DNA from 2 places in the Polaromonas sp. P1_G2 genome. Region 2 is predicted to be linked to the other one. Evidence: predicted binding sites of a transcription regulator. Region 2 holds the regulator's gene; the other holds the start of a gene.
The links. Region 2 encodes sigma-54, which starts transcription at its own class of promoters, with help from an activator protein. Its sites were predicted from a motif close to TGGCANGNAANCTGCTTT; they were not measured.
Positions count from the first base shown of each region.

Region 1 (3,507 bases), on a different contig from region 2:
ACACACCGCCCTTGGTCAGGAAGCTGCGGCCCACGTCGAGCGCGTCCAGCGCCTGGTCCAGGCTGTGGCAGACGGTTGGCACTTTTGCATCTTCCTCGGGCGGCAGATGGTACAGGTCCTTGGTGGCGGCTTCGCCGGGGTGGATCTTGTTTTCCACACCGTCCAGGCCGGCCATCATCAGGGCCGAGAAACCCAGGTACGGGTTCATCAGCGGATCGGGGAAGCGCGCTTCGATGCGGCGGCCCTTGGGGTTGGCGRCGTAAGGAATGCGGATCGAGGCCGAGCGGTTCTTGGCCGAGTAAGCCAGCTTGACCGGTGCTTCGTAGCCGGGAACCAGGCGCTTGTAGCTGTTGGTGCCGGGGTTGGTGATGGCGTTCAAGGCACGTGCGTGCTTGATGATGCCGCCGATGTAGTACAGCGCGAAGTCGGACAGGCCTGCGTAGCCGTCGCCGGCGAACAGGTTTTTGCCGTCTTTCCAGATGGACTGGTGAACGTGCATGCCGGAGCCGTTGTCGCCGACGATGGGCTTGGGCATGAAGGTGGCGGTCTTGCCGTAGGCATTGGCCACGTTCTGCACCACATACTTCAGGATCTGCGTCCAGTCGGCGCGCTGCACCAGGGTGCTGAAGCGGGTGCCGATTTCGTTCTGGCCGGCGCCGGCCACTTCGTGGTGGAACACTTCGACCGGAACGCCCAGCGATTCGAGGATCAGGGACATCTCGGCGCGCATGTCTTGCGTGCTGTCGACGGGAGGCACGGGGAAGTAGCCGCCCTTGACGGTCGGGCGGTGGCCGCGGTTGCCGCCTTCGAGCTTGGCGCCCGAATTCCAGGGCGCTTCGTACTCTTCGATCTTGAAGAAGGTGCCCGACATGTCGGTGTTCCAGCGCACGTCGTCAAAAATGAAGAATTCGGGTTCAGGGCCGAAGTAAGCGGTGTCGCCCAGGCCGGAAGCCTTGAGGTAGGCTTCGGCGCGCTGCGCGATGGAGCGCGGGTCGCGGTCATAGGCCTTGCCGTCGGCGGGCTCAAGCACGTCGCAGCTCATGAACAGCGTCGTTTCTTCAAAGAAAGGATCGATGTTGGCCGTTTTGGGGTCAGGCATCAGCTGCATGTCGGAGGCTTCAATGCCTTTCCAGCCGGCAACCGAAGAACCGTCGAAGGCGTGGCCCGACGTGAATTTGTCTTCGTCAAAGTGGGACACGGGCACGGTCACGTGCTGCTCTTTGCCCCGGGTGTCGGTGAAACGGAAGTCAACGAACTTGACTTCGTTTTCCTTGACCATTTTCATGACGTCTGCGACGGTCTTTGCCATCAAAATCTCCTGTGCTGGATGGGTGGTTGAAAATTATCTTCGGGCCTGTTGAATGCACTTTTTGTGCCAAAGCCGTTGGCTCTACGGTTTCCTGCCAAGCCTCGGATTGTGCCGTTATCTGGCCTCACTTCCAGCCTTGTCGAGGCTGAAAAGAGAAAAAACACCTTGCGGTAACGGCTGCACCATTTAAGTGCGCCACTCCAAATGCACCTTTTAAGTGCGAAAAATCAACGCACCAACTCGGGGCCGAATTTGAGGTCAAACTTGTGCAGGCCGGCGAGCATGGCGGGGTAAGCCAGGTTGACCGCCTCAGGCGCGCCTTTGACGCCCAACTCAATATGGCGGCCATATTCCGGGTGGTCCACGCTGGGCAGGCTGAAGACCTTGACGCCGGCATGCGCCGCTTCAATGGCGAGCATCAGCGGGGTCAGCATGGCTTCCATGGACCCAAAAATGATCACCGATTTTTCGGTGTAGGGCGACTTTTGGTGCAGGTGGGCATAGTGCGTGTCGAGCGCCCATTCGATCATGGGCCAGGCCATGACGGGGAAGCCGGGAACGAAGTGAACCGCGCCCTGCCCCACCCGGCAGGTAAAGCCGGGGATCTTGTTGTACGGATTCGGAATGATCTCCGCGCCCACCGGAAACACCCCCATGTTGAGGCGGTGGATGTTGTCGTCGCGGTCGGGCTCATAGGGTGTGCCCTGCTCCTTGGCCACGTCCGCCATGCGTTCGAGGATCAGGGTTTTGGCCGCGGGGTGCAAGGCCAGTTCAACCCCCAGCGCCTTTGCCGCGCACTGCCGGGTGTGGTCGTCAGGCGTGGCGCCTATACCGCCGCAGGAAAACACCACGTCGCCGTTGTCGCGCGCCGCCGCGAAGGCGCGCGCCAGCGTGGCGGTGATGCGCGCCGGGTCGTCGCCCACATAGTCGGCATACGCCAGCTGCAGGCCGCGCGCGCCCAGCAGTTCAATGGTTTTGGGCAGGTGCTTGTCGGCGCGTTTGCCCGAGAGGATTTCGTCGCCGACGATGATGAGGCCGAAGTGAGGAGTCATGTTCAGGGGATTCAAGGCAGGTGTAAATCGGGCTTGCCGCCCATGGAGCCAAAGCTGGGCGCCGGTCCCGGCAGGGCCTCGGGGGCCAGTTCCGCCGCCATGGACGTGATCGCGGCCTGCGCGAGTGGGTCCGGGGCGAGCGCGTTGTTTTTCTTGCGAAGCTGCTCCAGCGCAGCCAGGGTGTAGTGGGCGAACCAGAGTGAGGAAAACGCAAACACCAGGGTGTAGATCCAGATCGCCACCGGCACAAGGATGGGCGCCATGGCCACAAACATCGCACCTGAAGCCCAGAGCACGCTAGGCGCCGCGCCGAGGTAGCCGCTGAGCACGCCTATGGCAAGCAAGGGCATGCGGTGCTCCTTGAAAATCTGCCGCCGCTCTTCACTGCTGGCGTGGTCCACCATCGCGTCATAAGACATCACGCGGTAAGTCAGCCAGCCCCAGATCAGCGGCGGCAGCACCAGGATCAGCGGCGGAATCAACCAAAGCGGAATCGAAATGACCAGCGCCAGCAGGGCCAGCAAGGTCGAGCCCAGCGACCAAAACAGGCTGGTGAACAGGGAACCTCCCCGTTTGCGCTCCATTTGAGGAAAGCGCCGTTCAGCCACCAGGGCCACCATGGCAGGCGTCATGAGCAGTGCCACAAAGAGCAGCGAAACAATGATGATGACGGGAATAATCAACAACAACAACAGCACCTTGGGCAGTACGGTTTGCAGTTGACTCAAGCCCAGTCCCTCCAGCCAGCGAATCATGATATCGACCAGCTCGAAACTCCCGAGTTGCACGCGGACGGCTTCGGCAGCACTGTCCCAGAAGAAGTGGGCCAAGGTCAGAGAAACCACGCCCATGATCACCAACGGCAGGATCGATAGCACGATGACCCGCGGGTGCAGGCAATACATCACGGCACGCCAGAAGGCGTCAAGAAGTTTGCTCATGGCCGACAGGATACCCCGACTCGATGGCCGCCGGATTGCACCGTTCAAGCTTTGCCGAGGAGGCGCTTCAAGCCAATCCACTGCTGCGACCAGAAGCCCCTGCCGTAGTCCCGTTTGGCTTCCACCTGGTCGCGAACGCCGGTGGGGTCATAACGCTGCTCAAAATTGGCCGTGCCGAACAGCACATCCCACCAGGGCAGCAACA
Region 1 is NZ_JBFUBY010000093.1:3,416-6,922, forward strand. Features, by position in the region: gene glnA (type I glutamate--ammonia ligase) at 1-1,309, opposite strand, end outside; gene AC1D0P_RS11615 (competence/damage-inducible protein A) at 1,537-2,361, opposite strand; gene AC1D0P_RS11620 (EI24 domain-containing protein) at 2,373-3,302, opposite strand; gene AC1D0P_RS11625 (sterol desaturase family protein) at 3,347-3,507, opposite strand, start outside.
Region 1: a site for sigma-54 is predicted at 1,361-1,378, ahead of glnA (type I glutamate--ammonia ligase). Genes of this name have one in related genera too.

Region 2 (3,464 bases):
ATTCGCCGGCCCCGGCGCTGTCGGGCGGCGAGCGCCGCCGCGTCGAGATCGCCCGCGCCCTGGCGACCCAGCCGCGCTTCATCCTGCTCGACGAGCCTTTTGCCGGCATTGACCCGATCGCCGTGATCGAGATCCAGCGCATCATCGGCTTCCTGAAGTCGCGCGGCATCGGCGTGCTGATCACCGACCACAACGTGCGCGAAACGCTGGGCATCTGCGACCACGCCTACATCATCAGCGACGGCCACGTGCTGGCCCAGGGCACGCCCTCCGAGATCGTGAACAACGCCGATGTGCGACGCGTGTACCTCGGTGAACACTTCAAGATGTAGGATGACACTCCCCCTGTTGTCGCTCACTTCGTGTAGCTCCCTCCCCCCCGAGGGGGCGGCGCCTGCGGCCTGGCAAAGCCAGTTCCGCGGCCCCTGCTCGCACTTTTTCTGCGCTTCGATCAAAGCTCCTTGACATGAAGCAGGGCCTCTCGCTCCGCGTCTCGCAGCACCTTGCGCTGACGCCCCAGCTGCAGCAGTCGATACGGCTGCTGCAGCTGTCGACGCTCGAGCTGAGCCAGGAGGTCGAGCAGATGCTCGACGAAAACCCGTTTCTCGAGGTGGCGGAAGAAACCGCCGTGCGCGAAGAGTTCGGCCTGGAGCACCTCAACACGCCGGTCAGCCAGGACAGCCGCGAGTTTGAATCCGCGGCGGATTCGACGGGCGGCGGCGCGGAGGATGCCGGGACTTCGGCCCCCGCCGATGCCGAGGTCAGCGCCGAACCCAAGCTCGAGGAAAGCTGGGAAGGCGACGGCACGGTGGAGACCACGCCCGACGACAGCGAATGGGGCAGCGATGCGCCGGCGCGCAAGAACAACAACGACGAGGGCGACACTGAGGCCTCCGACCTGACGGGCGCCCACGAGTCGCTGCAAGACCATTTGCACCGCCAGTCGTTGGGCCTGCGCCTGTCCGAAGAGGACCGCGCGGCCCTGCATTTCCTGATCGAGTCGCTCAATGACGACGGCTACCTCGAAGACAGCCTGGCCTCGCTCGCGGCGGGCCTGGCCGGGGATGACCTGGAACAGGCCGAGGACCTTGAGCAGCGTTTTGCCATGGCGCTCAAGCTGCTGCACCACATGGAGCCGGCCGGCGTGGGCGCGCGCAACCTGGCCGAATGCCTGGGCCTGCAGTTGCTGGACTGCAAGGACTGCGAAGAGACCCGCGCCGCTATCGCCATGTGCAAGCAGCCCATGGAGCTGCTGGCCAAACGCGACCTGAAGCGCCTGTCGCACCTGTGCGGATTCACCGAAGCCGCCGTCCGGGGCGCGATTGCCGTGATAGGCCGGCTCGACCCCAAACCCGGCCGCCGCTTCGTGAACGTGGAGCGCAACCTGATCGTGCCCGACGTCATCGTCGTGAAGTCGGGCCGGGGTTTCAAGGTCTCGCTCAACGGCGACGTGATGCCGCGCCTGCGCGTGCACGACATCTACGCCAACGCCCTCAAGCAGCACAAGGGCCAGGGCGGCCAGGCGCTACAGCAGCGTCTGCAGGAGGCGCGCTGGTTCATCAAGAACATCCAGCAGCGCTTCGACACCATCCTGCGCGTGAGCAGCGCCATCGTCGAGCGGCAGAAAAACTTCTTCACGCACGGCGAACTCGCCATGCGCCCGCTGGTGCTGCGCGAGATCGCCGACGAACTGGGCCTGCATGAGTCCACGATTTCGCGCGTGACCACCGCCAAGTACATGGGCACGCCCTTCGGCACTTTTGAGCTCAAATACTTCTTCGGCTCCGCGCTGGGCACCGAAACCGGCGGCAACGCTTCCAGCACCGCCGTGCGCGCGCTGATCAAGCAGTTCGTCTCCTCCGAGAGCCTGAAAAAGCCGCTCAGCGACAACCAGATTTCCGAAATGCTCAAGGAGCAGGGCATCGAATGCGCGCGCCGCACCGTGGCCAAGTACCGAGAGGCTTTGCGCATCGCGCCGGCTAATTTACGCAAATCACTGTAAATCCGATTCTCGGGCGCATGGCGGCGTTGCGCGGTGCTCGGAATCCTCATGCACCCAAGTGCATTCCGGTTCCTGCGCTCCGTGCGCCTTGCCCTGCATCCCGATAATCGAATTTCCAGCAGCCCTTTTGAAGAGTCCGACATGAACCAGCTCCAATTGTTTTTACCGTGCGCCGCCGGCGTCGAGGCCTTGCTGGCCACCGAGGTGCAGCGCGTCACCGGCATCCAGGGCAAGGCCTGGCGCGCCGGCGTGCAGTTGCAGGCTTCCTGGCGCGACGCGCTGCAGCTCAACCTGCACAGCCGCCTGGCCCAGCGCGTGCTGATCGAGTTGCAGCACAACCAGTACCGCAGTGAACAAGACCTTTACAACGCCGCCGCCAACGTGGCCTGGGAAATCTGGTTCACGCCCAAGCAGACCTTCAAGGTTGAGATCACCGCCCAGCACAGCCCGCTGCAGAGCCTGAACTTCGCGGCGCTGAAGATCAAGGACGCCATCGCCGACCGCTTCCGCGCCAAGTTCGACGACGTGCGGCCCAGCGTCGATACGCGCTGGCCCGACGTGCGCGTCTATGTGCACCTGACGACGGACACCGTCACGATTTACATCGACACCTCGGGTGAGCCCCTGTTCAAACGCGGCTGGCGCGAAGACAAGGGCGATGCGCCACTGAAAGAAACCCTGGCCGCCGCGATGATCGCCGCCAGCGGCTGGGACCAGCTGTGCAAGGACGGCGTTCCGCTCTACGACCCCTGCTGCGGCTCGGGCACCATCGCCATCGAGGCGGCGCAGATCGCCTGCAACATCGCGCCAGGCATCAACCGCCGTTTCGCCTTCCAGAAATACCTGCCCTTCCAGGGCCATGTGTGGGACGGCCTGCTGGACCAGGCCGAGGCCGCCATCACCGAACCCACGGCGCCGGTGTTCGGCAGCGATGTGTCCTTCCGCATGGTCGATTTCGCCGAACGCAATGCCGAGCGCGCCGGCGTGGCCAATGCGGTGGAATTCCGCGGCGGCGACGCGCTGCAGCGCATGCCACCCGCGCCCTCGGGCGTGATGCTGGTGAACCCGCCCTATGGCGAACGTATCGATGTAGCCGGCGTGGCCGGTATCACCGGTGTGCAGGGCCGCGACCAGCGCCGCCAGCAGAGCCGGGAAGTCCAGCACGACCACCGCAACCAGCCCATCGACGAGTTCGGCCAGCCGCTGAACCAGGACAGCGGTGACACGCGCGAAGAGCCGGCCTTCGAAACCCCGCGCGACCGCTCGGCCAACCCGGGCCGCGAGCAGGCGCAGAACGCCTGGGGCGAGGAAGCGGCCGACTTCTTTCCACAGCTGGCCGCGCACTGGAAGAAAAACTACGCGGGCTGGACGGCCCACGTGCTCACGCCCGACCTCAAGCTCCCCGGCAAGATGCGCCTGAAGGAATCGCGCCGTGTACCCATGTGGAACGGCCCGATCGAAT
Region 2 is NZ_JBFUBY010000003.1:14,207-17,670, reverse strand. Features, by position in the region: gene lptB (LPS export ABC transporter ATP-binding protein) at 1-332, shown strand, start outside; gene AC1D0P_RS00720 (RNA polymerase factor sigma-54) at 467-2,002, shown strand; gene AC1D0P_RS00715 (THUMP domain-containing class I SAM-dependent RNA methyltransferase) at 2,144-3,464, shown strand, end outside.